Regions from separate parts of the Pseudoalteromonas sp. A757 genome, predicted to be linked through region 2. Evidence: riboswitches for the same ligand, from Rfam matches in the RefSeq annotation. Region 2 holds a riboswitch; the other holds the start of a gene.

Region 1 (14,984 bases), on a different contig from region 2:
GATCTGGCTGATAGCGTGACGTCCGGCTCATCCTTGATGCCACAGAAAAAAAATCCTGATGCCTTAGAGCTTATCCGCGGCAAAACAGGCCGAGTTTTTGGCGCCTTTAGCGGCATGATGATGACGCTTAAAGCTTTGCCTTTGGCCTATAACAAAGACATGCAGGAAGACAAAGAAGGCCTATTTGATGCCATGCCAACTTGGCTTGCATGTATTCATATGGCTGAAGCATGTGTTAAAGGAATTAAGGTTAATAGTGATAAAACGTTAGCGGCTGCAAAAGGTGGTCACGCCAATGCGACAGAGCTTGCGGATTATCTCGTTGCTAAGGGAATTCCGTTTCGGGAAGGCCACCACATCGTCGGTGAATTAGTGCAGTTGGCTATTAGTAAGGGGCAAAACCTCGAGGATCTGAGTTTAGAAGAATTCCAGCAAGTCAGCGCTGTAATTGCAGAAGATGTTTACCCTGTACTCGAAATTGATGCTTGTATTGCCGCTCGTAAAGCATTAGGCGGCACCTCATTGCCACAAGTAACCAATGCCATTAAAACAGCAAAAAAAAAGCAAAAAATTCTAGTACGTGATGCCAATTTAGACGATGTTGAAGCCATTGCTGGACTGATCCAATATTGGGCCAAAGTAGGTGAGAACCTACCGCGAGCGAAGAGTGACATGATCCATAGTATCAATGAGTTTGCGGTGACTGAGGTCGATGGCAAAGTGACCGGGTGTGCATCTTTGTATATTTACGACACTGGGCTTGCTGAAATTCGCTCTTTGGGTGTAAATCCCGAGAGCGAAATAAAGGGACAAGGGCAACTTTTAGTCGAGCATTTGCTGGTGAAAGCCAAAAAATTGGCACTCAATCGTATTATTGTGCTAACTAGAGTGCCGGGCTTCTTTACGAAACAAGGTTTTAACAACTGTACCAAGGATAGCTTGCCTGAAAAAGTGATGAAAGACTGTGAGTTGTGCTTGCGCAAGGATAACTGTGATGAAATTGCGATGGATTTCATTATAAAACAAACGTCTAGCTTAAGTATTCCGTGTAAATTTGTGGCTTAACATCAAGCTTTCTTAAAACAAAAAGAGCGCTAACAAGCGCTCTTTTTGTATGTAATTCAACCGATTGAATTTTTTAAATAAATATTGGCATATCCTGTGCTTGATTAATCCCGATAATTTTATGTGGTTCATTTTTGGGAACCTGATTTCGTATGTAAATTTTGAGGGAAATTTCATGATAAAAACAATCCTAGCGAGAAAAAATCAAGCTAAAACAGCTGGTCAAACAAAGTCGCTTTCTGATAAGGTAATTCAATCTGGAAGTAAACTTGAGATGGTATCTGGCGCACGTGGAAGTGTAATTACTCCGCCTGGGTCTAAAGAGCCGTACTAATGATTAATGTTAATTTATGACTTTTTTGGTATGAGTATAGGAGCCCTTGTAATATGGGGCTTCTTGATGGCTTCACTGTTACATCTATTTTTTTATATACTAAAAGTCCAGAAAAATTTACAGCTACTCTCTGCTTCTACTCTGTTATTTACCTCCTACTTTGTAAGTGATTTTATCGTTGTCTCTGATAGCTATAACACAGCTATTCACGGCATATTCGCTTTGTTTGATCTCTTTACTTTATTAGCTCTTTTTCTTGTCAGTTATGTCTTTTTTAAAGATGAAAAGCTTGAGGTCGGCGTTTTATATACTATGGTAGGTTTGGCTATTAATACAGTTATGTTCTTCTTCATGTATATTGATACATATATTTATGAAAATGTAACGCGTTGGCTGTTATGGTATTTGTACTCATATTTAGTGATTTCTATAGACTTTATTATGGTTACTTCTCTATTAGTCAATAAAGATTGGTTAGGTATTAAATGGGCTATAAGTAAGGTGAGAGCTAGGGTAGCTTGAAAATTTAGTCGGTTTAAACAGTGATTTTTACTTACTTATCAGTATTTTGTGCTCGTTTTTCTGTTTTTTGTGCTTGCAGGTTATATACTATCGGAATGTATATAACCGATTGGTTTTTAATTGTCGTTTTGCTTATTCCTAAGGATTTCCTTGGATTATACGCCATAATAATAGAGCGGCGATGGCCGCTCGTTAAAATTGATATTCCACGCTCAACGTGAGTGCTGCGTGGCTTTCGTCTTCTTCCTGAGACTTATCTTGCCATGCTTTTACGCCAATTTTAGCAAGCGCGCCAAATACACCTTGTTGGTAACCAAGCTCGAGCTGGTTTCGTTCAACGTCTAATGTGTCAAATTCAACTCGTTTCAGTTTGGCAAAAGCACCAACGCCACCTGTGCTGAAGTAATCTAACGCGAAAGTGAGGTTTTTAGCGTCCAACCCCGAGCTTGCTCCAAGCCAGAGATCGCGCTCGCTGTAGTTCGCTGAATCCACTGTATTGTCTCTTGGGCAAAGCGCGAGCTTTAGCTCGTCTTTACAATCAATGCTTGTATCTGAATATTCAATAAAGCTCTTGAGACGATAGTCTTTACCACCCCAGTAGCTTTCAATACCTAGGGTGTACATCGGATTGCTTGGTAATGCACCACTGTCATTATTACCTGCAAACTCACCGTATAAAGCGAGCGGTTGATTAGCTATCCGAGTGGAGTATTTGAAGTCAACGCTGGTGAGGCGTTGCGTTTGCTTTTCGCTTTCAAGATTTTGTTGTTGATAAACAAAGTCACTGGATGTTGTACTAAAGCCAAGTTCTAAACCTTGAATCGGAAAAGCGGCCGCTCTAAACCCCCAAAAATCGCCATCCTTTTTATTGGCTATATTCGGGCGTTGCTTTGCCATAATGGCTGTTACTTGCCAAGGACCAACGAAAGAGAAAAAGCTCGGTCCAATATAGTTGTTATTGGCACGACTTAAACGAATCGCCTTCATGGGGGCTGCGTTGTTTGAAAGCATCAGCGCATTTTCGTTGCTCGGTCCCCACCAGTAACTCAGTCGCTCAGCGCTGAGAGACCAATTACCAAACAACACTGCAAGGTGACTGCCGTGGTGATTAACGTATTTTCCATCTTGGCTTTCATCTGCGTAGTTAACTGCAACTTTAGCGCTAACAGCACTACCTGTAATAACGCCATAAGTACGCAGGCCTGAACGTTCATTTTGACGATCACCAAAGCCTGTGGAGCGCTCTTCAGCACCATTAAAATGTGCTTTTACGCTACTATATCTTTCTCTTTTTGCTTGTTTTAGCGCATGGCGTAAATGTGCCAATGCAAAACTTGCGGTTTCAGAGAGGTTTCTGTCATCAATAGCGGCAAGGTCATTAACAATACCGCTCCACAACAGGGGATACTGATTAACTGGGCGATTTATCACACCTTCTGCAACCAGTAAATCTATGCTGTGCTTAAGCTCACTTTGCGACACCTCTATCCAAGGTGATGCATGCGCATAAGTACCAACCAATACGGCTAGGGATAATAGGCACTTTTTCATCCGTGTAGTTTTTCCTCTAAAGCTTGGGCAACCAGTGGGTGAACAAATTCACTGACATTACCTTTATGAAGTGCAACTTCTTTTACTAAAGTTGATGAGATAAATGAATTCTTTTCAGATGGCGTTAAAAATACGCTTTCCAAATCGGGATGTAAACGGCGATTCATATTGGCCAGCTGGAACTCATAGTCAAAATCAGACACAGCTCGAATGCCGCGGATCAGCACGTTGGCTTTTTGCTCTTTCGCTAAATCAACTAACAATCCTGAAAACCCAATCACCTTTACATTTTTATGTGACTTTAAAATTTCTTCAGCCAAAGCAACACGTTGCTCTAGTGAGAAACAAGGCTGTTTATTTGGGTTGTGGGCAATTGCCAAGATCACGGTATCAAACATTTTTGCTGCACGTTTGATTAAGTCTTCATGTCCATTAGTAAGGGGATCAAATGTGCCAGGGTAGAGGGCGATGACTTTCATAAGCGTAACTATGTTGAATTTTTTTGTATGGTAACAAGGTTTTTTTGAAAAAACACTGGTCAGCTTTGTCGGATCTAAGCTTATCTAGAGTTAAAATTAGTGCTATTTTTTCATATGGAGCGCGAAATAACCTAGCAACCCTAGCAATAGCGCGACCACATTATCAACAAAGATAGAGAATCGTAATGAATACCAAGGAAAAAATAATACGTACCAGCATCGCGTTATTTAATTTGCATGGAGAGCGCGCGATTACGACAAACCATATAGCGTCCAGTTTGGGGATTAGCCCTGGCAATTTGTACTATCATTTTAAAAATAAAGAAGACATCATTCGGCAAATATTCGCGCTTTATAGTGAGCATTTAAATACACACTTTAAGCCACTGGAGCAGCATAACGAACCGCTTGAGCAGCTAACTCAATATTTAGACTCCTTGTTCGACCTGATGTGGCGTTATCACTTTTTCTACGACAACCTGACAGACATCTTGGCTCGTGATGATGAATTGAAGAAAAACTACATTGCTTTTCAGTCACGCTTACTCGAGCAAGTAAAAGCTGTAGTAATTGGCCTAAGAGATACGGGCGTGATCACCATAGATGATGACGATGCAAAGGAGCTCGCCCATATGTTGAAGATGACCGTTAGCTTTTGGACTCCCTATGTTAAAGCCAGAAGAATGACGGGCGTACTTGAGCAGCAGGATATATACAATGGCATTGTTAAAGTACTGATGATTTTTAAACCTTACGCGACGCCTATGAGCGCACCAAAGATGGCACAACTTCAGCAGCATTATCAAGCACTAGCAGAGGCGAGCTTACCGAGTATTGCTTAGCCTTAAATAATTAAGCGAGCCTTTTACCTTGGCGAACACGGGCAAAAGGCTTTGTAGAGCATAAAGGGAAAAGGTTTGTTTATTTCCTAATCGGCTCTGAGTTTGATATACTCGCGCGCCCGAACTGTCCTCGGTCAGTGTGCGCCACGATAAAGTCCGCTTAGGTCAAATCAGTGCGTCATCGCAACCGATAATCGATCTGTAGTAGAGTGACTTTTATGCTTAAATTTATCGTCAAATTACATCCCGAAATTGCTATTAAGAGCAAATCTGTCCGTAAGCGTTTTACCAAAGTATTAGAGAAAAACATCAAAATGCTGTTGGTTCGCGTTGACGAAAACGTAAAAGTTAAAAATAACTGGGACAATATCTCAGTGACGAGCGAGTTAAGTGACGAGAAAACCCGTCTTGGTCTGATCGACCATCTTAAACGCACGCCAGGTATTGTGCAGTTTATTGAGGTGCAAGAAACACAGTTCGATACGCTTGATGATATCTACCAACAAACGATTGCTTTGGTTGAGCCATTGATCAAGGGCAAAACGTTTTGCGTGCGTGTAAAGCGCCAAGGTAAGCATGAGTTTACTTCAAGCGATGTGGAGCGTTATGTTGGTGGCGGTTTAAACCAAAATGTAGAGGGTGCCAGCGTAAGACTGAAAAAACCTGATGTGACAGTTAAAATCGAAGTCAAAGACAATAAAGCGTATATCGTTCGTCACCAGCACTTTGGTCTAGGTGGCTTCCCATTACCAACTCAAGAAGATGTGCTGTCTTTGGTTTCTGGCGGGTTCGACTCGGGTGTTGCAACTTATCAAATGATGAGAAAAGGCGCGCGTACGCACTTTTTGTTCTTTAACTTAGGTGGTGCAGCCCACGAAATTGGCGTTAAGCAAGTGAGCCACTACTTGTGGAAACAATTTAGCTCTACTCACAAAGTTAAATTTATCACGATTGACTTTGAGCCAGTTGTTGCAGAAATTCTTGAGAATATCGAAAGCGGACAAATGGGCGTGGTACTAAAGCGCATGATGATGCGTGCAGGTGCTGTGGTCGCCGAGCGTTTAGGGATCCCTGCACTGGTAACTGGTGAAAGTATTGGTCAGGTATCAAGCCAAACCTTGGCTAACCTTAACGTGATCGACCGTGTTACAGAGATGCTGATATTACGACCGCTTATTCAACACGATAAAGAAGAAATCATTCGTATTGCCAGAGCGATTGGCACCAACGAAATGGCAGAAGCAATGCCTGAATATTGTGGTGTGATCTCTCAAAAACCAACGGTAAAAGCACAGCTTCACAAGATATTAGCTGAAGAAGAAAAGTTTGACTTTGATGTGTTGAATACAGTTGTGGCTAACGCGACGGTTAAAGATATTCGTGACATCGAAGCTGAAGCAAAAGAAGAAGTGAAAGAAGCGGAATCGGTAAGTGAATTACCAGACAACGCGGTGGTACTAGATATTCGTTCTCCAGAAGAGGAAGATGCCAACCCTCTTGAACTAGATGGTGCACAAGTGATCCACTTACCTTTCTTTAGATTAGCTACTAAGTTTGGCGATTTACCACAGGACAAAGAATACTACTTGTACTGTTCGAAAGGCGTAATGAGCCAGTTACAAGCGCTTATTCTGCATGAAAATGGCTATGCTAACGTCAAGGTGTACCGTCCTTAAAAAAGCGTGCTAACAAGCGTTGGGTGAGGCTTTAGGATTTACCCAACGTACATTTTGTGGGGAGGTAAGAGGTTGTTTGTTTATCCCCGTTTATTTACTAGGTATTTTGTAGCTGCCCTCCACAGTTAGTATCAAAGTGCATCCATGTGTTCCTCATTCATTCTTTTGAAACGACGCGATCGAGCGAGCCAAGAAAACGTCGCCCCGACATCATACTGAATCCTAAAACAAAAAAACTGATAGGAAAGCAACCGGCATCCCGCCAACACATTGCATATAGGCTTATGCTTCTTGGGTGTGATGAAAGGGGAATTATACCAGTTGTATTAAGTAAATGATCTATCTTGAAGCGGGGAAATAGCTTTAGTAGCACCGCTCTCGCGTCCTGCTACCGCTAAGGTACCTATATCCATATAGGCAAGGCAAAAATTTTGCTATTTAGTTGTTCTAAATGAGAAATTTTTAACGAAGCTAATATGCTATTTCACCCTTCAAATTGATTAGAGAATTAATTCAATTGGTATTAGCTGCTTGTGAGATTTTCTACGGCTTTAGCAGTTAAACTGCTTGCAGGTATTGCAAAAACGCTCAACGAGCTATATCCCTAATTCGCTGGGTAAATAGTTTTGTGGAAGGTGGTTTACCTGCCGAGAAGTTAAGCCTATTGTCGCGCTAGCTGCCAGTGCTTATTCACTTCCTCAAGTAATTGTTGATTAAACGGCACATTGATATTTTGCTTCGCTGCTAGCTCGCAAATATACCCGCACATGGCGTCAATTTCTGTGCGCCGATTATTCGCGAGATCTTGATTCATTGAAGAACGATTGTTAGCGGTTTGTGCCATCACGGTGTAAGCAAGCGAGACTAGCTCGCTAAGCGCTAAGGTTACGCCTGTACCTGCGGCCACAAGCTGTACTTCATTCATTAAATTAAGGATTTGGGTTGCGTATTTGGGCTGTTTTAGCTGACCATTTGTGACTTGTTCCAATGCACTTAGCGGGTTAATGGCAATATTAACCGCCAGTTTTTTCCAAAGTGTTGGCATGATGTCAAACGTGGTTTGGGCATTTTCAAATGTGCTAAACAGTTGCGAGAATACACTCTGGTAATGGCATTCGGCTGGTAAATTTAACGGCCCAAACCAAGTTGCGCCTTGCCCCGTATGGTGTACAGTGTCTGCGACTTTATAGCCTGCAATGGATGTGCTTAAGAAGTAGGCGGATTGTGTCGCGTCAAGCGCTGCTAACTCACAAGACCAATCTACCATACCATTATGACTAAGTATTAGCGTTGCATTTTTTGAAAGTGCAGGGCGAAGCGCTCGGAGTGCTTCGATGACCTGATATGCTTTAACGGGAATGATTAGCGTATCTATACTGCTGACTGGGAGTTCTGCAAGTGTTTTGGTGCTGCAAGGGATGGTGTGTTGAGTACTTGCTGTTTGATAGCGATAAGTCGCCGCGCGTTTGTTTCGAGTGATAAGCGTAATTTGATGAGATTGACTAAGGTGCTGGGCGAGCAGTAAGCCTATCGCCCCTTCACCTAAAATATGTATGTTAGCCATGTTTTCTGCTGCGCCAACTTGTCCAAATATAAAATAGAACAAAATAACTGACTGCACCGGCTACATCAGCCAAAAAATCAGCGGTAGATGCTTGACGGTAAGGCAGTGTATGCTGCATCCACTCAATTCCTGCTCCATATAAAGAAAGCAGAACTAAATGAAACCATACTTTGAACCTAAAAGCATGATGAGAAATAAATGCTAGCACAAAAAACACGCCAAAATGTGCCACTTTATCGATATTTGGCAACAATTTTGGAGACAAGCTAATTTCCTTTGCGAATAGCACTGTACATATAATCAAAGAGATAATCAAAAGAGCTTTATAAACGCGCCGTGTCACAATACATCCTACTTCTGTATGACTAAGCGAGCAGTATAACATCGAAAACTGTCCATTGGGTGAACATCCTAATACGCTGTTTAAAAACTTAAAGTAACTCAAATTAAGCATAAACTGCTATAATCGAGCCAAAATGACTTTAGGAGAGAAGCATGCCTTCATTTGATATTGTATCTGAAATTGATATGACAGAAGCAAAAAATACCGTAGACAACGCGGTTCGCGAGCTTGACACGCGTTTTGATTTTCGTGGCGTAGATGCGTCAATCGAGCTAAACGGTGAAATGATCAACCTTAAAGCGGAAGCAGAACAACAAGTTATGCAATTGTTCGATATGCTAGTGGGTAAAGCGGCGAAGCGCGGCCTTGATGTGGCAAGCTTCGAGTTAAAAGATATTGAGCGCTCTGGCAAATACGTATCGCGTAAGGTGGCGTTAAAGCAAGGCATCGACAAAGAGATGGCGAAAAAACTGGTTAAGCTTATTAAAGACTCAAAAGTTAAAGTTCAAGCGTCAATTCAAGGCGATACGGTGCGTGTAACGGGTAAAAAGCGTGACGATCTGCAAGAAACGATGCAACTTGTTCGCACCGGTGAGCTTGGTCAGCCATTTCAATTCAAAAACTTCCGCGACTAATTACGCCTTACTTCATTCCAAAAGTGCATAGATTGCACTTTTGGATTTCTAGACGTCCATTGACAATCATTCCGAAACCCAAGACAATAGCCTCGCATTTTCAAGGTGCTGTACACAACCTAGTGTGGTTGCTAAGTGTATAGATAATCGGGAAACTGGTGCGAACACAAGGGAACATCTAATTACGTTAATCAATGATAAATTGAGTAAGACCGCTTATTACACGTGATTAGCTTGGATCGGTTCTATGCCAGCGCTGCCCCCGCAACGGTAGAGTGAACTGCCAATCTGCAGATTTACTGAGCCCGGAGACCGGCCTTGAAACAGTCACTTTGTGTTCTTGTACGGTGGGTACAAGTTAGGGGAAACCATGTTAAATAAAACTGCTCTAAGCGCGGCGATAGCGACGGCGCTCTCTTTTTCAGCATTTGCTGATCAAAATATTGAACATATCACTGTTACTGCCAATAAATTTGAACAATCTCTAGAAAGCGCATTGTCCGCGATTACGGTTATAGATCGTGCTGAAATTGAAAAAAGCAATGTTCAAGATGTCGTATCGTTACTCGATAATGTCGCTGGTATTCAAGCGGTTAGAAACGGTGGCTTTGGCCAAAGCGTGAGTTTATTCCTACGTGGTAATGACGCTAAGCATACGCTAGTGTTAATCGATGGGGTTCGAGTGACGGATGCAAACTCCGGTGACAATTCGCTTACTAACTTACCACTTAATAGCATCGAAAGGATTGAGATCATTCGTGGTGCCAAAGCTGCGATTTATGGTTCAGATGCCATTGCTGGCGTGATTAATATTATTAGTCGTGAAGGGAATAATAATACTATCGCGCTTACGACTGGGAGTAACAATTACTCCAAGACCGAGGCGACGGTAAATTACAAAAAAGACAAGTTTAGTATTGCCGCTAATGCGGGTTACACTCATACCGATGGCTATGATGTGATTGAGAAAGACCCTGAAGCTGCAATCACAAAAAACCATGACCGTGATGGATATTATAACGGTAATGCCGGTTTAAATGTGCAGTATGGTGATGAAGAAAGTGGCATTTTTAGCTTACGTTCACAGTACAGTGAAGGAGAGGGGGAGTATGACTCTTTTGGTAGTGATGCTTACCGTTTCCATAACTACACCAATAAGTTGGCGTGGAAAAGACGTACTGATAAGTTTAGCCAAAGTGCGTCATACAGCTTAGGTAAGGAACAAAACGTTCAAATCGGTAATAGTGCTGACGATAATGCTTATGTCACCAAACGCAGCCAATTTGAATATCAGTCGCAATATAGTTTAACTGAAGCTTTGATCTTCACAGGTAACTTTACCTTTCTAAATGAAGATGTTGGTGATTCTACCGCCTCTTTTTCAGAGCCTGAGCGTGATAACTTATCTTTAGCACTCGGTGGGTTTTACAACGATGAAAATTGGCTGGCAGAGGTTGTACTGAGAACGGATGATTATGATTTTCATGGTCGTGCAAACACCTACACGGTTGCTGTAGGCAAGCAAATCATGGATGGCCTGAGTGTTAAGTTGAATCATGGTACAGCCTTTAGAGCACCTTCTTTGTCACAGGCGTTTGTGATTGATAGTCCTTACTATCTGCCTAACCCCAATATTAAGCCGGAAGAAGCCACTAATAACGAAATTATTGTCACATGGAGCGGCGAGAACTTCCGTGTGGAAGCTGCGGTATACGATAACCGTATAACCGATAAAATCGTTTATCAGCAAAATGATAAATGGAAATACATCCCTTACAATATTCAGCGCGCTGACTTTGAAGGTGCTGATCTTTCTGTTGAAATTGAAGACAACTTTGGTATCGAGCATACGGTAAATGCGAGCTATGTGAGTGCTAAAGACGCTGATACCGATAAGCAATTACAGCGCAGAGCGAGACGAACCTTAACTTATTCAGTCAGTAAAGAATGGGAAAATGTCGACGCAACACTGACCTTAGTCCATAGAGGTAATCGCGATGATAACGTATGGGGAGCTGAAGGTGCATATACAGTGACTTTGCCGTCATATACGCTGTTTAACTTAGCTGCTAACTATACGTTTTTCGACGGATTCAAGTTAAATGGCCGGATTGAAAACTTAACCGATAAGCGTTATTTCAATGCCACAGCGGGCGAAGCAAAAGATGGCTCTTTACTGGGCTACAAGCCACTAGGTAGACAAGCCTACGTTGGTGTGAGCTACAGCTTCTAATGCGTTAACTGCTTTTCAATACCCAGAGTGATCCATCATGAGTAATGGATCACTTTTCTTATTTATCATTTAGTTGCATTACATTTTTAACTGGCGTTCTGCCTTATGTGCGGTTGATAATAGATTTGATTTGTATTATTACTGCCTTAAACCGACCTCGAGTTATATTAACAACGAAAATATCACCATTAAAGGTAAGTATGATGTGCGTATCCAGCAGCTTGAGTTAGATCCTTTAATTTCTAGCTTTAAGCCTGTGGTGACGACAAAAGTGAGTTGCCGTGGATCTTCGATTTAATAGATACCTTAAGACCTAGTAATTTTGCTATACCTATGTTGCCGTAAGTCATAAGCCGAACGCAATCTATTGCGTTCGGCACACAAGTTTAGTGCTTTAAATTTGCCGCAAAATGGCTTTCAAACTTTGCAATTTTAGGGGCGATCATCACACTACAATAGCCTTGATTTGGGTTTTCAGTGTAATAATCTTGGTGATAGTGCTCGGCAGGATAAAATTCAGGCGCCGGGCTAACCTCAGTCACTATTTTTTCACTCAGCTGGCTTTGAAGCTGCGCAATACAATCTTGAGTTTGTTGCTGTTGCTGCTGGTCATGATAAAACACCACACTGCGGTACTGAGTACCAATGTCGTTGCCTTGGCGATTCAACTGCGTTGGATCATGCAGGGTAAAAAACATATTAAGCAAAGTATCAAAGCTGACAATATCGGCATCAAATTGCAGTTGGACTACCTCAGCATGGCCACTGTCTCCCCGACATATCATTTGATAGGTGGGATTATCTGTGTGGCCACCTGCGTAACCTGACTGCACTGACTCAACACCATTGACGCGGCGAAATGCCGCATCAATACACCAAAAACAGCCACCACCAAAAGTTGCGGTTTGTAAATTTGCCATTATACCTCCTGCTCAGGATGTTGTTTCGACTGCTCCTCAAGACGTTTTGTCGTCTCTTCTGGAGATTGCGTCTTCTTAGCTAATAAAGTATAGGCGGTTGGGATAACAAACAAGGTTAAAATGGTGGCAACACTGACACCGGCAAAAATCACAACACCGATCACCATGCGGCTTTCGAACCCAGGACCTGTTGCAAACACAAGTGGGATCGAGCTCATCACGGTCGTTAGCGAGGTCATAATAATAGGTCTTAATCGCTGCGCTGCAGCATCAACAATGGCTTGTTCGAAGGCGATGCCTTTGTCACGTAATTGGTTAGCAAATTCCACGATTAAGATACCGTTTTTGGCACTAAGGCCAATTAACATAACAATACCAATCTGGCTATAAATATTTAGTGTACTGTCGGTAATAAACAATCCATACATCGCACCAACTAAACCCAGCGGTACGGTGAGCATGATAACCAGTGGATGAACAAAGCTTTCAAATTGTGCGGCTAGTACTAAGAAAGTAACGGTGAGCGCCAGAATAAACACATAGGTCATCGCTGACGCGCCTTCATAAAACAGCTGTGACTCGCCTTTATAGTCGATGGCGCCGTCGATATCATTCTCTTCGGCGGCAACTTTATTTAAAAAGTCGAGCGCTTGCTCCAGTGTATAGTCGCCAGCGAGGTTTGCCGTGATAGTTATCGCGCGCATACGGTTGTAGCGGTTTAATCGAGAAGCTGTGGCTTCTTCTTTTATGGTGATCAAACTGTCTAATGGCACGAGCTCATCGCTACGAGATTTCACATAAATATCAGAAATATTATCTGGGGCAGAGAAGTCGGCTTTGGTGCCTTTTAAGATCACATCGTATTCTTCACCGCGGTCAATAAAGGTGGTAACACGACGTTGTCCCAGCATGGTTTCTAGCGTTTGCCCGATGGCACTTACCGACACGCCTAAGTCTGCGGCTTTGGTTTTATCAATGCTTATCAAAAACTGTGGGAAGGTTTCTTTGTAATCGTGATCAAGACGTACCAGTCCTTTATTTTCACGTGCACGTTCTAGAATGCGATCGCGCCATGCAGCCAGCTCATCGTAGTCGTTGCCTTGTAGGACAAACTCAATAGGGCGCGAGTTACCGCCACCACCAATACCACGGCGCATAATCGCAAAGGCGCGAATATCTGTAACATCTTGCATTTTGCCGCTTATCTCATCCATGACTTCCCAAGTAGAGCGTTTACGCTCATCCCAGTCTGGCATGCCGATAATAGCAACACCACCTTGACCACCCCAGCCTGGCACACGAATAAGCACGCGGCTAAGTTCCTCTGAGTCTACATAAGGAAGCAGTCGCTCTTCAATTTTTGCCATATTTTGCGAGTTGTTTTCGTAGCTTGCCCCTTCTGGACCATTCATCATGACGAAGAAAGTACCACGGTCTTCTTTTGGTGTCAGTTCAGATGGGATCTGTTTAAATAGGCTATAGCTGGTAAAGCCCGCCAGTGCCAACATCACAATCAGGCTGTATTTACGCGATAAGTTGTCTTGTAAAACACGACGATAACCTTGCTCTAGTCGTCCAAATTGGCGATCCATCCACTGACTAAAGCGGTTTTCTTTATTGCTAGGTTTCAATACTTTGGAGCAAAGGGCTGGAGACAAAGTCAACGCGGTAATACTGGAAAACAGCACTGCAGCACTTACTGCAAAGGCAAACTCGGTAAATAGGGCACCAATACGACCATCCATAAAGACTAAGGGAATAAACACGGCAACCAAAACCAGCGTTGTCGCAATGATGGCAAAGCCTACTTCACGCGCGCCACGGTATGCCGCCAGTAACTTGGGTTCACCAAGCTCGATGCGGCGGTAGATATTTTCTAGCATCACAATGGCGTCATCGACTACAAGGCCGATGGCAAGCACAAGTGCAAGCAGCGTCAGCAAGTTGATGGAATACCCCATGGCCAGCAAGAACATAAAGGTTGCAATTAAGGCTACCGGCACCGTAACTGCGGGGATAAGCGTAGCGCGGATATTGCCAAGGAAGATGTAGATAACGAGTACTACCAAAGCCATGGCAATCGCAAGTGTGCTATATACTTCAGCAATGGACTCACGGATAAAAATAGAAGAATCGTAGCTGTCTTGTATAGTGGTACCTTGGGGTAGGTTGCGTTTGATTTTTTCAAGCTCTTTACGGGCGTTGTCGACCACTTCTAGCGTATTGGCTTTAGCTTGCTTTACAACGCCAAGGCCAATCATATTTTTACCATTACCACGGAAGGTACTTTCGTCATCAGCGGCTTCAAGTATTACCTGCGCAACTTCACCAAGTCGCACCAAATAGCCTTGTTCGCCACGCTTAATCACTAGGTTGTCAAAGTCTTCTTGAGTTTTATAGCTTCTGGCAATACGAACAGAAAAGTCACGGTCAATAGATTCAATTTCACCAGCCGGTAATTCTACGTTCTCTCTACGTAGCACTTGCTCAATATCACTACTGGTGATCCCACGGGCGGCCATCGCTTTTCGGTCTAGCCAAATCTTCATGGCGTATTGACGCTCACCGCCAATTCGTACATTCGATACGCCATCCACAACCGCCAGACGGTCAACGATAAAGCGCTGGGCGTAGTCTGAAAGCTGCAAAGTATCCATGGTTTCACTGTTAAGTACAAACCAAGCAATAGGGCTTTCGTCGCTGTTTGACTTAGATACCTCTGGTGGCCTGACTTGTTCTGGCAATCTATCCAGCGCGCGCGAAACGCGCTCACGAACATCATTTGCAGCCGCGTCGATATCGCGATCTATATTAAATTCG
Region 2 (14,984 bases):
TTCGTTGGTGGTGGTGCTGGTATGGCACCAATGCGTTCGCACATCTTCGATCAGCTTAAACGTCTTAACTCTAAGCGTAAGATGTCTTTCTGGTACGGTGCTCGTTCTAAGCGTGAAATGTTCTATGTGGAAGACTTTGACGGCCTAGCTGAAGAAAATGATAACTTCGAATGGCATGTTGCCCTTTCAGACCCTCAACCTGAGGATAACTGGGAAGGTTACACTGGCTTCATTCATAACGTACTTTTTGAAAACTATCTTAAAGACCATGAAGCGCCAGAAGATTGTGAGTTCTACATGTGTGGTCCTCCAATGATGAACGCAGCAGTTATTAACATGCTTAAAGACTTAGGTGTTGAAGACGAAAACATCCTACTTGATGACTTCGGTGGTTAATTAGGTTTCGGTCTAACAATGAACTTAAGTTAGGATATAAGCCCTCCAGCAAAATGCTTTGCTCGAGGGCTTTTTTATACCCGTTGGTACTAAACTCAGGGAATTCAGATGCAAGCAAGTTACGCTTTTTTATCTAGATTTTTTATTATTTCGTTTTTATTTGTTTTTTTAGCAGGGTGCCAAGACGCAAAACCTGAAACCAAGGAAATCGTGCTGTCTGGTAAAACTATGGGCACGACATACAACATCAAAGTATTCCCCGGTGAAAAGCCGCTCGGACAAGCGCAGTTGCATGATGAGGTTGAGCAAGCATTAAAGGCTGTTAATCAATCTATGTCCACCTATATCCCAGACTCTGAGATTAACCAGTTCAATCGTTTAGCAGCGAATACCGTGATGCCTATCAGTGAAGACTTTCGCTTGGTAGTTGCAGAATCTATCCGCCTTGGGAAGTCGACCAAAACGCTTGATGTTACCATGGGACCGCTTATCGATTTGTGGGGGTTTGGTCCTGACAAAAGGCCAACAATGCGTCCGTCACAGTCAGAGTTAGACGATATGCGTACTCGTATCGGTGTCGATAAACTTGTATTAAATGACAGCGGCCTTGCTAAAACAATCGCTGGGCTCGAGTTATCATTCTCAGCAACCGCTAAAGGTTATGGCATTGATAAGGTCGCTGAGGTGATTGAAAACCATGATATTCATGACTATATGGTTGAAATCGGCGGTGAGCTACGCGTTTCTGGCAAGAAGCCGGATGGTGAGTGGCGTATTGCTATCGAGAAACCCGATGCGCCTGTTGGTCAACGCCAAATTCATCGCGTGATAGAGCCAGGCAAAAACGGTATTGCAACTTCAGGTGACTATCGTATTTTTTATGAAATGGATGGTGAAACCTTTACACACCTTATTGACCCAACAACGGGTCGCCCAGTTAAACATGAGCTGGTATCGGTAACGGTATTACATCCATCTGCGATGACGGCTGATGGCCTAGCAACAGCATTGACTGTGATGGGCACGGAGCGTGCAAAGGCTTATGCCACTGAGCATCAACTCCCCGTGTATTTGATGTATAAAAGTCCAGAAGGGATCAAGAGTTACGCGAGTGAAGCTTTTCAGCCGTACTTGAATTAAGCTGCACAACACCCCATAATTTAATTGTGAGTGACGTCATGAAAGCGTATAATTTGCGCGTCGTCACTCAATTCAATGTAGCAATAAAAGGGGCTAGATAATGTCTTTATTCCTCCTTACTTTCGGTTTACTTATGCTTATCGCTGTTGCGATGGCAGTAGGCGTTATCGTACAAAAGAAATCCATGGCCAGTAGCTGTGGTGGTTTGGGCTCAATGGGCATTGACAAAATTTGTGATTGCGACGATCCATGCGACAAACGCAAAAAGCGGTTAGCAAAAGAAGAGATGTGGAAAGAAAACCAGATCCTGTAATCGTAGAATGATATCAATTGAAAACGCAAGCTTAGCTTGCGTTTTTGCTTTTTGGGTAACAAACCTCAGGTTAAGTAAAAATGCAGCGGCAGCTATATTTTGTTCGTCATGGTGAAACGACTCTATCAGGCCATTTACTTGGAGTGACAGATCCCGAACTCAGTAACATAGGTGCTCAGCAATTGCTGCAATCATTAACGAGCCTAAGTGGCCTGCAGCGAATTATTAGCTCTCCAAGAAAGCGCTGCCTGAATACTGCTAACGCTTTTGCAAAGCAGTATCAACTCCCTGTTGAGGTGGAGCCAAATCTCGCCGAATTTGATTTTGGTTTATGGGATGGACAACCTTATGATACGCTTTGGCGAGAAACCCAATCTCCAAGTATTGGCGATTTTTGGCAAAACCCTTGGCTGCACACGCCTCCTGAGGGCGAGTCTATGTATGATTTTCATCATCGGGTCACCACGTGGTGGCACAGCATTTTGGCGTCGCCAAGTGAAGAGTGTATCGCTGTTGTTGCGCATGCAGGAGTAATAAAAGCGCTTGTAGCACTTATTCTTGACCTATCGCCCGAACTTACCGCATACCAAGCGAAGATAGATATTCCCTATGCGGGTATAGTAAAAGTTGAGGTGTTTTACGACAGCAGCCAAACCGCTTGGCCAAAAGTTGTATTTTAGACGTCTAGACTTCATAATATTGCAAATTTCGTGATAGGCAGATATTGGGAATGAGGTGTGAGTCCTCAACTGTCCCCGCAACTGTAAGTGCTTGAGCCTTGGCTCTTGCATAAGTCAGATACCAAGGCCTATCTATATACTTAAGCGGGCAGACTTAAGTCAAAGTTGTCGCTTGTCTATAAGCTACTACTTTGCCGTGCCCAGTCAGAGGTGCTATGGCAGTTACTCCACAGTTTCAAGTCGATAAACTTAGCGTGCAGCTTGGTGGTAAAGCCATCTTAAAGGCACTCAGCTTTGCTATTAATTCGGGTGAATTTATTGGTTTGCTCGGACCGAATGGTGCTGGAAAGTCGACTTTGCTGCGCACTTTATATCAATACACAGCACCAAGCTCTGGGACGCTATTTTTCAACGGTAAGCCGCTAGCTAGTTATGGACGTAAGGCCTACGCGAGACATGTTGCTGTGGTGCTACAAGACATCCCCGCTGAGTTTTCTCTGCCATTATTTGATATGGTATTGATGGGTCTAACACCGAACAAATCACTGCTCGCGACAACGACGGCTGCTGAAAAACAGGCAATCTTACATGCCATTGAGCAGGTTGGATTGAGCCATAAGTTGGAGCAATGTTTTAGCTCCTTGTCTGGCGGGGAGAGGCAAAGGGCAATGATCGCACGTGCCATGGTGCAAGCGCCTCAAGTATTGATAATGGATGAGCCCACCAGCCATTTGGACATTAAATATCAAATCCAAATTATGGAGCTGGCCAAACAGCTTGGTGTTACTATCATTGCGTCTTTTCACGACTTAAATTTGGCTAGCGCCTTGTGCGATCGCTTATTAGTATTAAATAACGGTGAGCTGGTTGCAGATGGGTCGCCACTTGAAGTCATTAACGAAACCCTATTAAGCCAAGTTTTTGGGGTATGTGCAGAGGTTTCTACTGTCCGTCATCCGCCAAATAACGGTGAGATCCCACATATACGCTTTCATTACGGGTATCAGTTATGATTGCCGCAAAGCGGATCGCGTTGATCTCGATACTGTTATTGAGCTTATGCTGTTTTAGCATGCTGATGGCACTTAAGATCGGTGCGATTGATTTATCTTGGCATACGGTTATACAAGCGATTATTAATTTCGATCCCAACGTACTTCAACAACGGGTGGTAGTTGAACTTCGTCTGCCACGGACGTTACTGGCGATGAGTGCGGGAGCAGGACTGGCGATAGCGGGTCTTATTTTGCAAACCGTGACGCGTAACCCGCTAGCTGATCCTTATTTATTTGGTATTTCTTCAGGTGCTTCATTCGGTGTGGTGGTGCTTATTGCGCTATTTGGTGCACAGTCTAGCCTAATGATGTCTGGGGCTGCATTTGTCGGAAGTTTGCTGTCGATCATACTGCTTTTATTTGTAGCAAAGCGCAATGCACTACAGCAGGTGGAAACTATGCTCTTGGCGGGCGTCGCACTTTCTTTTCTGTTCAGTGCCTTTACCAGCTTGTTGCTTTATTGGAGTGACCCTCAAGCCATCAGTGCAATCTTGTTTTGGAATCTAGGCTCATTTGCAAGGGCGAGCTGGCAATGGCTATGGCTTCCATGTTTGGTCGTGTTGCTGAGTTTTATCACGCTTTTAGTGATGCGTCGGCCACTCAACGCCTTGTTGCTCGGAGATGAAAGCGCCACCACGCTTGGCGTGAATGTAGGACGAGTGCGAATAGGTATGTTGTTATTGAGCTCTTTACTCACTGCAGTACTTGTGGCTGCGTGCGGCGGAGTCGGATTTGTAGGCTTGATGATCCCGCATATCGTGCGCTTTTTTATCTCGCAAGCAAAGGTCATTGGGCTTGTGGCCACCGCGCTGTGCGGTTCGCTTTTGATGCTATGGGTGGATGTATTGTCGCGCACGCTTATCGATAATCAGGAACTTCCTGTGGGTGTGATTACCGCCGCCATTGGCAGCGTGTTCTTCTTAGCATTGCTTATTTTCAAAAATCGCCGCTCTGGAGGCGTCGGAGTTACCCATGGTTAAACCGTTAGATACTCGCTTAAACACGCTTATTCAACAGCGCATTGACTTAAAAACCAAACCGCTAGGTGCGCTAGGTAAGCTTGAAGCTTTGGCTGCGCAGCTAGTACAGATCTTCTCACAAGGGCAGGCGCAATTAGACGTAGATCAGTTAGCAATAACACGCCCTACAATGTTTGTTTTTGCGGGCGACCATGGTATTGCAAGTCAAGGTGTTTCTATTGCGCCAAGCGAAGTGACTGGGCAAATGGTTGCAAACTTTGTGCAGGGCGGTGCAGCGATCAACGTCTTTTGTCGACAACTTGGTTGGCAGTTAACCGTAGTAGATTGTGGCACATTAGTGCCATGTGAGCCTGCGCCGAATTTGCGCTCACAGCGACTTGGCGATATTACTCATGCCTTCCATAAACAGCCTGCGATGAGTGAAATGCAGCTCAAACAAGGACTTGAATATGGAGAGCAAGTGGTGATGTCCGCTATTGAAGCGGGTAGCAACGTGATTGCTTTTGGTGAAATGGGGATTGGCAACACCAGTTCTGCAGCTGCAATTTTAGCGGCGCTCAGCGGGGCGAGTGTGGAATTATGTGTGGGGCGCGGTACAGGCATTGACGATGAAACGCTTTGCAAAAAACGGGCACTTATCAAACAGGCTCTAGAATATCATCAAGATAAGCTTGCGACGCCAGAACAAATTTTACAGCGCCTAGGTGGCTTTGAAATTGTGCAAATGGTTGGTGCCATGCTGGCGGTTGCTCGTGCACAAAAAGTGATTATAGTGGATGGCTTCATCTCCACCGCAGCGGCTATGTTGGCAAGTAGAATAGCACCACATAGTAAGCAATATATGGTGTTTGCTCACGGCTCTATGGAGCAAGGCCATAAGTTAATGTTAGAGCAGTTAAACGCTGAGCCATTACTGTATTTAAATATGCGCTTGGGTGAGGGAACGGGCGCCGCTCTAGCGCTTCCATTATTACAAGCTGCGCTAGGCTTTTTTTGCGAAATGGCAAGCTTTGCCGATGCCCATGTTACGCAAGTGGTAGACGCATAATGCAGTGGCAACAAGAGTGGCGACTGTTTAAGCTTGCTGTGATGTTTTTAACGCGGGTGCCAATTCGTTTGGATCCTGCCCCTTCATCTGATGAACTTAACGAAGTGAGTGGTTACTTTGCTTTAGTTGGTTTATTTGTTGCTAGCTTCTCGGCCATACTTGGCTATGTTGCCGGTAGTAGTGTAGCGCCAATGTTCGGCGCCGTCGTTGCACTGGCTGTGAGTATTTTACTTACCGGGGCTTTTCACGAAGATGGTCTTGCCGATGTTTTTGACGGTTTTGGCGGTGGCTGGAGTCGTGAACAAAAGCTTGAGATCATGAAAGATAGCCGTCTTGGTACATACGGTAGTTGTGCGCTGATATTGCTGTTATTGGCCAAATTTTCGCTTTTGGCCATGCTCTTTAATGACTTTGCAGTGACACTCGCTGCACTTATTTTAGCCCATAGCCTCAGCCGTGCCTTTGCGGTGTCTTTAATCGGTGCACTTAACTATGTACAGGCTGATGAGCTGAGCAAAGTTAAGCCGGTAGCGAAACATCTATCAAGTGCTGCGGCGACTCGCCTTACGCTCACTACCATCGCGATTTTAATTTTCTGTTGGCCATGGCTTGCGCTTTCACTGTTCGACTTGCTGATGCTGTGTACTTGCTTATTTGTGTTAAGACTTGTGTGCATTAAATGGTTTAACGCTCAGCTTGGTGGTTACACCGGAGACTGTTTAGGGGCTGCGCAGCAACTTGCTGAGCTTGTTATTTTGCTTTTTATTGTGGGTCATCTCTAATGGCACAAATACAGTTAATACTGGGCGGTGCTCGCTCAGGCAAGAGTCGCTTGGCAGAGCAGCGCGCTATTCTATTGTTAGAGCAAGGTGCGGTGAACGAACTTTACTATGTTGCAACTGCAAAAGCTCAAGATGAAGAAATGAAAAGCCGAGTGTTTGCTCACCAGATGCAGCGCGATAGCCGCTGGCATCTAGTAGAAGAGCCATGGCATATTGATAAGCTTATTGCTACTGCACGCGAAGATACGCTGTTACTTATCGATTGTTTGACCTTATGGCTGAGTTTTGGCTTATGCGAAATGGGTAAAGCCGCGACCATAGACAAAAAAGAGCATTTGCTGGTGGCACTAGAAAGCTGCGTTGCCACTGTTATTTTGGTGAGTAATGAAGTGGGGCATGGGATAATCCCGCTTGGCGAGCTAAGCCGTGAGTTTGTTGATGAGTCTGGTTGGCTACATCAAGACATTGCTAAAGTGGCCGACAGAGTCGATTTTGTTATTGCAGGCTTGCCACAATGTTTAAAAGGTCAAGACGTATGAAAACCTTAATGGTACAGGGCACCACGTCTGATGCCGGTAAAAGTACACTGGTTGCGGGACTTTGCCGGGTGCTGCAACGAAGAGGCTTATCGGTTGCACCTTTTAAGCCGCAAAATATGGCACTAAATAGTGCCGTCACACCTTGCGGCGGTGAAATTGGTCGAGCACAAGCACTCCAAGCCGAAGCCGCAAAAGTCCCGCTATCCACAGACTTTAATCCAATTTTACTTAAGCCAAATTCCGACACTGGCGCACAAGTGATCATTCACGGCAAAGCCATTAGCAATATGGAAGCAGCCGCTTATCATGATTACAAAAAGGTAGCGCTGGACGCCGTACTTTCCTCACATCAACGCCTCAGCGAACAATTTGAGCTGTGCATAGTGGAAGGGGCGGGGAGCCCTGCTGAGATCAATCTGCGTGAAAATGACATAGCCAATATGGGGTTTGCCTGTGAAGTCGCGTGCCCCGTGATCATTATCGCTGATATCGACAAAGGCGGGGTGTTCGCACACTTGGTTGGCACACTTGCACTATTAAGCGACTATGAACAAAGCTTGGTGAAAGGGTTTGTGATCAATCGCTTCCGTGGTGATATTGCGTTATTGCAATCAGGACTTGACTGGCTCGAGCAAAAAACGGGTAAGCCTGTACTTGGGGTATTGCCCTATTTGCACGGCTTAGCGCTCGATGCAGAAGATGCGGTGACGGTGGACAATATCTGTGAACGGGGATCGTTAAGTGTTAGGGTTTTACTATTTCCTCATATTAGCAATCACACCGACTTTGACACCTTGCGCTTAAACCCTGAAGTGGATTTGCGTTATGTACGCTATCAAGAATCTATCGGTCCTTGTGACCTAATCATATTGCCTGGCAGTAAAAATGTGTTGAGCGATTTAACCTTCTTAAGCAAACAGGGTTGGGCAGAAGAAATCAAACGGCACCTGAGATATGGTGGTAAGGTACTAGGTGTGTGTGGCGGTTTGCAAATGTTAGGTAAGTTCATCAGAGATCCAAATGCGGTGGAATCAACACTCGGTGAAGTCGCTGGGCTTGGTCTGGCTGACTTTGAGACCACACTCTCAGAACAAAAAGTACTGACGCAAGTATCTGGCATTTGTCAATTGGATGAGCAAAGTGCTGAAATTTGTGGTTATGAGATCCATGCAGGGGTTTCTTCTGGAGCGGCACTAGAGGTGCCATTCTTGCGATTTAACACACATCCAAATAACAATGTGCAGGACGGTTTTATCTCCCGAGATAATCAAATTGCAGCCACCTATTTACATGGTTTATTTGATACGGTCGCCGCCACACAGGCTATCTTGTCTTGGGCCGGTAGTAAGCAAGCGGGCACTGCCGCGATTGATTTAGCGAAGCACAGAGAGCAGCAAATTACGCGTCTTGCCGACAGCTGTGAAGCACATTTAGATTGGCAAAAATTGATGAAAATAATTGAGGAATAACATGAGCGAACAACAAGATAAGCATCAGCAACGACAGCAAAAAGTAAAACAACAAGTCGATGAAAAAATTGCCGCAGCGCAGCAAGAGCAGGGCATTTTGCAAGTGATCACAGGTAACGGTAAAGGTAAGTCAACATCTGGTTTTGGCACCGTTGCGCGTTGTGTCGGTCATGGTATGAACGCAGCAGTTGTGCAGTTTATTAAAGGAACCTGGGATTGTGGTGAACGCAATCTGCTCGAAAAAGTCGGCGTACCATTTGCGGTCATGAAAACGGGCTTTACATGGGAAACGCAAAACCGTGAAACCGATACTGCCGCTGCACAGGCGACATGGCAGCAAGCAAAAGTATGGCTACAAGACGAAAGCATCGACTTGGTATTGCTCGATGAAATTACCTATATGTTGAGCTATGACTATCTAGATTTGGACGAAGTCATAACGGCGCTAGAAAACCGTCCTAGCATGCAGTCAGTGATTGTAACTGGACGCGGTGCACATCGACGCCTGACCGAGCTTGCAGATACCGTGAGTGAAGTGCGTAATGTGAAGCATGCGTTTGAGGCCGGCATTAAGGCGCAAAAAGGGTTTGACTACTGATGCTAAAATTCGCCTTATTTATTGTACTAGGCTTGGCCTTTAGCGTTAATGCTAAGCCCGCAGAGCGGATCATCGCGCTTGCGCCTCATATTGTCGAAAATTTGTATGTAATAGGAGCTGGGGAGCGGATTGTAGGCACGGTCGCCTATGCCGATTATCCAGAATCAGCCAAGCAACTGCCTCAAGTTGGCGACTATCAAGGCATTTCGGTTGAGAAAATTTTGGCACTTAAGCCTGATCTTATCATTGCGTGGAAAAATGCAAGTCACGTTCCTATGCTTGAAAAGCTCGAAAGCTTTGGTGTTGACGTGATTTACAGTGAAGCGAAATATCTAGATAAACTACCCGAGGAGTTGCTACGCCTAGGTAAAATTACTGGCCTTGGAGCTCAAGCACAGCAACAGGCTGATTTATTTGCTAAACGTTTAAATGAGCTAAAAGACCAGTATAAACAAAGCGCTAGCTTAGCTGTATTTTATCAATTGTGGCCATCACCGCTGATGACCGTGGGAGGCGAAAGTTGGTTACAGCAAGTCTTTACTGTGTGTAATGTGAAAAATGTTTTTGCTGACGCCACCACGGACTATCCGCAAATTAGCATTGAGAATGTTCTGTTGAAATCACCACAAGTGATTGTGATCCCTGAAGAAAAGACCAAACAAGAAGTTAAAGCAATTGCATGGCAGCAATGGCCGTCGATCCCGGCGGTAAAGTATCAACAAACTATTTCGGTAGATGCCGATCTGCTCCATCGCTATAGCTATCGTATGCTCGAGGGAATATCGGATTTATGTGGTAAACTCGACGTTTCTCGAAGCCATTATAATATGATGAAAAAAGGTGAAGCATGACAACGTGGAGTGACGTGTTAGGTCAGGAAAAACAACAAGATTACTTTAAACAAACCATGGATTACGTGGCAGAGCGTCGCGCTCAAGGTATAAATGTGTTTCCGCCCCATGAACAGGTATTTGAAGCGTTCAAAGTCACGCCTTTCGATCAGGTGAAAGTGGTAATTTTAGGGCAAGACCCCTACCACGGCCCCAATCAAGCCCATGGTCTATGTTTCTCTGTGCTGCCGGGGATTAAGCCGCCGCCGTCGTTAAATAATATGTATAAAGAGTTAGTGCAGGATATTGATGGTTTTCGCATACCCAATCACGGCTACCTAATTGATTGGGCTAAGCAGGGCGTGCTGTTGTTAAATACGGTGTTGACAGTAGAACAAGGCCAAGCCCATTCACATAAGCATTTGGGCTGGGAGCGCTTTACAGATGTAGTGATTGAAAAGCTGAATGCTCACAGCGAAGGTGTTATTTTCTTGCTTTGGGGATCACACGCCCAGAAAAAGGGTAAGAGTATAGACACAAATCGTCACCATGTTTTACACGCACCACATCCTTCGCCGCTCTCTGCACATCGCGGTTTCTTTGGAAGTGGCCATTTCAGTAAAACCAATCAGTTGCTCACACAAATGGGTAAGCAGCCAATCGATTGGCGATTGGCCGAGCTATAGCAGATAGAAACCAAAAAGAGCGCCGTGAAGGGCGCTCTTTTTAGCTTAAATCAAATTCGTCTAAATCAACATTGTCTGCGAAAATATCTAATTCCTGTAGTTCTTTGCGTAGCCGCTGTTTATCTTTTAGCGCTTCAATTTCACGCCATTTTCTCTTTTTGCCCTTAGATGAAGTTTTTTTCCTAGTATCCGGACTTTCTAATAATTCTAATAACTCGTCTAGGGTATCCATGAAAATCTCCTATTGATAAAAACAACCTAAAGTGACATTTGCTTTGGTTGTTGTTAGTACTACAACTGCAATGACACCGTTGATTTCTTCATACTATTTGGCAAACCTCTACATGAGGAACCGATAAAAGTCTGATAGCTAAAGTACGTTACAAACAACCCCATGTTGCTTGTTTTTTGTACCAAAACCAGAAGGTAGCGGTATCAATTTTCACTTCAAGTGATATTGATATACCACAGACGGGATAAAAATAAAACACAATTGTGTCTTTTGGGTTAAAAGCAAGTGACAGTTTGATGAAAGTCAAAGAAGGCGTGGAGGAGAGTTTTAATGCAGAGTGTGGAGTAGGGCTTAAAGTTATAAAAAACGCCGCATTATGCGGCGCTTTGAATTCGAATGTTTAAGGCACTTATAATGCTTTAAAGCGTGCAACTAGTGTTTCTTGCGCATCGGCAAATGAGCGGATACCCTCAGCTAGCTTTTCAGTGGCCATTGCATCTTGGTTATGTAACCAGCGGAACTCACTTTCGCTAAGCGCTGCAGGTTTTGCTTTAGGCTCAAAGTCAGCTTCAAGTAAGTAATCTTCGTTTGCAGGCATTGCAGCAAGCTCTTCTAATAAAGAAGGGCTAATCGTGAGCTTATCACAACCCGTTAGGGCTAGGATTTCACCTGTGTTTCTGAAGCTGGCGCCCATTACAACGGTTTTATAACCGTGCTGCTTATAGAATTCAAAAATACTACGAACAGATTGCACACCCGGGTCTTGTAGTGGGTCAGTTGGTTTTTCTAAGCCATTGGCAACGTGCCAATCTAGAATACGACCAACAAATGGCGAAATTAAAAATACGTTTGCATCGGCACATGCACGCGCTTGCGCTTCGCTAAATAGTAGCGTTAGGTTACACTTAATACCTTCTTTTTCCAGTGTTTCAGCGGCTTTAATACCTTCCCAAGTCGATGCAATCTTAATCAAGATTTTGTCTTTGCTAACGCCTTGCGCTTCATATAAATTTAATAGCGTTTTTGCTTTTGCGATAGTCGCTTCGGTATCAAAAGATAAACGTGCGTCTACTTCGGTTGAGATATATCCCGGCACAGAGTTCGCGATTTCTTTACCAATCACAACGGCAAAATAGTCACAAGCAAGCGCTAATTGCTTGTCAGCGTCACTTTCATTGGCTTTGGCATAATCCCAAGCTTCTGTTAGATAAGGCTGATAAGCAGGCGTCTCTGCTGCTTTAAGTAAAAGAGAAGGGTTGGTCGTTGCATCCTCTGGCTGTAGCTTACGGATGGCTTCAATGTCACCGGTGTCAGCGACGATTGATGAATGTTGTTTTAGCCTATCTAATGCTGAAGTCATGTGTTCCTCATTCCAATATTGATAACAGCGAAGTGATATTAGACGCCTTATGTTGCAACACCATTAAATGGCTGAATAGGTCATATGTCCGTATCGGGCGACATATCACACTCGCTATTTAAGGTTATTGTTATATAAGGTCGAGTTGTAAAGCGAAGCTGTACTTTCTACAGCGAATTACTTAAACCCAAGTGAAAGCGGACAAACACTTGAAGTTACTTGGGGATAGTGTTGAAATTGACATTAATTACTAGCTAAGTCAATAGGCAAACCATGATCACAGTTATCTCTCCTGCGAAAAACCTAGACTATGAAACACCCGCACCAATCAAGACGCATACTCAGCCAGAGTTGCTGGAGCATAGCGAGTCACTTATTCAAGTTTGTCGTGAGTTATCTCCACAACAGATCGGCAGCTTAATGAAGATAAGCGACAAGCTCGCAGGCTTAAATGCGGCAAGGTTTGCCGAGTGGTCAAAGCCCTTTACACAAGACAATGCTAAACAAGCTATTTTTGCTTTTAATGGCGATGTATATGTCGGTTTAGAAGCGCAAAGCCTAACTGAGGCTGATTTAAATTATGCGCAAAATCATTTACGTATCTTATCTGGGCTGTATGGCATTCTAAAACCACTTGACTTAATGCAGGCCTATCGTTTAGAAATGGGTACAAAGTTAAGTAACCCGCGTGGCAAAAACCTATACGAGTTTTGGGGCACGATAATCGCCGAAAAACTGAATAAGGTCATGGAAGGGGCACAAACACAATACTTGGTGAACTTAGCTTCAAACGAGTACTTTAAAGCGGTAGATAAGAAAGCGTTAAAAGGCGAGATTATCACACCTATCTTTAAAGATTGTAAAAATGGTCAATACAAAGTCATCAGTTTTTACGCGAAAAAAGCGCGCGGTATGATGGCAAGGTATATCATTGAGAACCAAGTATCGGATTTGGAAAGCTTGAAAGCGTTTGATATTGCAGGATACCGCTTTAGCGAAGAAGCGACGCAAAAGGCCCAAGAACCGGTGTTTTTGAGAGACGAACAATGACAACAAAATTATGGGTAGCAACCGTGTTCGCTGCTGTGTTTGTTAGCGGCTGTAGTGGACATTTTACAACTAGAGTTAGCAATGTGCCGGTCGATTGCGAAGGCGATTCACGTTCGTGCTCGCATAGTTGCCGCAAAGATTACTCTGATCCGATGCAAGTGCAAAACTGTGAGGACCGCTGCTTCCAACAGCAAAATCAATGTCGAGTAGATAGACCGACAGAAGATAAATGGGAAATTACTGACGAAAAACCGACTTATCCCATTACCTTCTAATTCACTATGCTACGCGCCTTTGGGCAAGCTCATGTAGGCGCGTACGACTCGATCTCTAAATGTTAAATCTTCTGCTTTTGCAGCCGTTCTGTATAGCTGGCAAAACCCTTCGGGCTTCCCTGTTTGTAATAAAATGTCATCTAAAGAATCGATGTCAGTTAGGGTCTGCTTCCAGCGTGATACTATGTTAGTGTCTGGCTCTGGTAGCTGGGAGAGGATTTGCTCAGATAGCTTAAATTCACTGTTGGTAGCGACTTTGATCATATCGTCATTAGCCGCTGCTAGCCAAGTAGCGCCTTTTGCGTTGACACAAATTAACGGTAAATAAGGTGCGATGGCTGGAAAGGCTGTGTTTTGAAACACATCCACTTGCCAATAAGATCGGGCAATCTTCACGAACTGCTCGAAACTGGTGATGGCTGAAAAGCCTGATTGTGCAATGGGCTTAATTTCAACTCTGGGTTTGTTTGCGTTCACGGTATCGTTAGCAGTATCTATATACCAATCTCCTACAAACATTGCATTTTGAAAGTATTCATCGCGCAGTGAACCCCATACCTTTTTGAGCTCGGCATTTTCTCTAAGCATATAATTTCTGAGTACAGATAAACATTCTGAATTTTGTTTTAGTTCAGTTGTGACGAGTTTAAACATTTCATCGCGAATTTCTAAGCAGCGACCAAGCGGGTAGGGTTTATCTGAGAAATAGGGATACTTTGGCGCGAGTGTAAGATCGGCTTTGAGCCGAAGGTTTGCAAGTTCAAAAGCGAGTAAATCAATTTCCTGTTGTTTCAAAACAAAGCCACTGTGTCGATACGAGGTAGTACTAGTATAACCACAGTGGCGAATTTGGCCTATTTAATTGAAGAAATTAAATAACTTAGGATTGCATCTGGCTCTGGATCTCGGCTCGTGTCCGGCAGATACTTAGGTCTTGTAAAGATGCCTTGTTCTACTAACGCGTCCAGCGCATCTAAGTGTGCAATGCCCGTTTTACCGAGATATAAATTATCCAAGCTGCGAGCATTGGCAAGCTGCACTATGTCTTTAAAGCCTTTTAAGTAGAGATGGTCTTTAGTAAAGCCACCACCACGGAAAATACGTGTGGTCAGCGCAAAGGCTTCATTGACGTTTAATACGCCTGAGTCAGCTAAAAACTCATACACTTGATAGAATTTATCGCCTTTAAGTAGCATATTAACCGCAATCACCCTAAGCGCTAGTACCTTTAATCGTGTCAGATTTATTTGCCCTGATTGATACTCGCGATAGATGGCAAGGCCTTCTTGGGTGTAAGTATTACCAGGTAGACCTAAGTGCAGCACTTTTAGTTGCTGAGCGTCAGCATTTAAAGTCGTGAGTAAGTGCACGCCAATTTCATGCTCTATCAAGGCATTGATATCGAGCTCAGATAGCATCGCACCGCTATTTACAAGCAGAAGACGCTTACCATTGTCGACCATTGCTTTGGCAACGAGCTTGCTTGATATCGCGACCTTGCAAGGTAAGCCCATAGTCTCAATCGCTTGATTAAAACGTACCAAGGCTTGC

What was found. A riboswitch is a leader RNA that binds a small molecule or an ion and turns the genes downstream of it on or off. The one in region 2 is predicted to bind cobalamin.
Region 1: it holds a riboswitch for cobalamin, as region 2 does, so the genes downstream of both, DRB05_RS14980 (TonB-dependent receptor) here and DRB05_RS19970 (ABC transporter ATP-binding protein) in region 2, are expected to answer to the same signal.

The regions. Positions count from the first base shown of each region.
Region 1 is NZ_QNQN01000071.1:151,878-166,861, forward strand. It holds gene argH (argininosuccinate lyase) at 1-1,065, shown strand, start outside; gene DRB05_RS14935 (hypothetical protein) at 1,466-1,921, shown strand; gene DRB05_RS14945 (capsule assembly Wzi family protein) at 2,114-3,472, opposite strand; gene coaD (pantetheine-phosphate adenylyltransferase) at 3,469-3,951, opposite strand; gene DRB05_RS14955 (TetR/AcrR family transcriptional regulator) at 4,137-4,793, shown strand; gene thiI (tRNA uracil 4-sulfurtransferase ThiI) at 5,012-6,469, shown strand; gene DRB05_RS14965 (2-dehydropantoate 2-reductase) at 7,131-8,033, opposite strand; gene DRB05_RS14970 (VanZ family protein) at 8,026-8,298, opposite strand; gene DRB05_RS14975 (YajQ family cyclic di-GMP-binding protein) at 8,529-9,011, shown strand; cobalamin riboswitch at 9,101-9,347, shown strand; gene DRB05_RS14980 (TonB-dependent receptor) at 9,382-11,244, shown strand; gene msrA (peptide-methionine (S)-S-oxide reductase MsrA) at 11,631-12,167, opposite strand; gene DRB05_RS14990 (efflux RND transporter permease subunit) at 12,164-14,984, opposite strand, start outside.
Region 2 is NZ_QNQN01000074.1:82,678-97,661, reverse strand. It holds gene nqrF (NADH:ubiquinone reductase (Na(+)-transporting) subunit F) at 1-396, shown strand, start outside; gene DRB05_RS19985 (FAD:protein FMN transferase) at 505-1,536, shown strand; gene nqrM ((Na+)-NQR maturation NqrM) at 1,637-1,849, shown strand; gene DRB05_RS19975 (histidine phosphatase family protein) at 1,930-2,529, shown strand; cobalamin riboswitch at 2,520-2,675, shown strand; gene DRB05_RS19970 (ABC transporter ATP-binding protein) at 2,745-3,542, shown strand; gene DRB05_RS19965 (iron ABC transporter permease) at 3,539-4,564, shown strand; gene cobT (nicotinate-nucleotide--dimethylbenzimidazole phosphoribosyltransferase) at 4,557-5,612, shown strand; gene DRB05_RS19955 (adenosylcobinamide-GDP ribazoletransferase) at 5,612-6,394, shown strand; gene cobU (bifunctional adenosylcobinamide kinase/adenosylcobinamide-phosphate guanylyltransferase) at 6,394-6,933, shown strand; gene DRB05_RS19945 (cobyric acid synthase) at 6,930-8,402, shown strand; gene cobO (cob(I)yrinic acid a,c-diamide adenosyltransferase) at 8,404-9,000, shown strand; gene DRB05_RS19935 (cobalamin-binding protein) at 9,000-9,851, shown strand; gene ung (uracil-DNA glycosylase) at 9,848-10,516, shown strand; gene DRB05_RS19925 (DUF3545 family protein) at 10,557-10,748, opposite strand; gene tal (transaldolase) at 11,158-12,108, opposite strand; gene yaaA (peroxide stress protein YaaA) at 12,382-13,158, shown strand; gene DRB05_RS19910 (hypothetical protein) at 13,155-13,433, shown strand; gene DRB05_RS19905 (hypothetical protein) at 13,443-14,228, opposite strand; gene DRB05_RS19900 (flavohemoglobin expression-modulating QEGLA motif protein) at 14,288-14,984, opposite strand, start outside.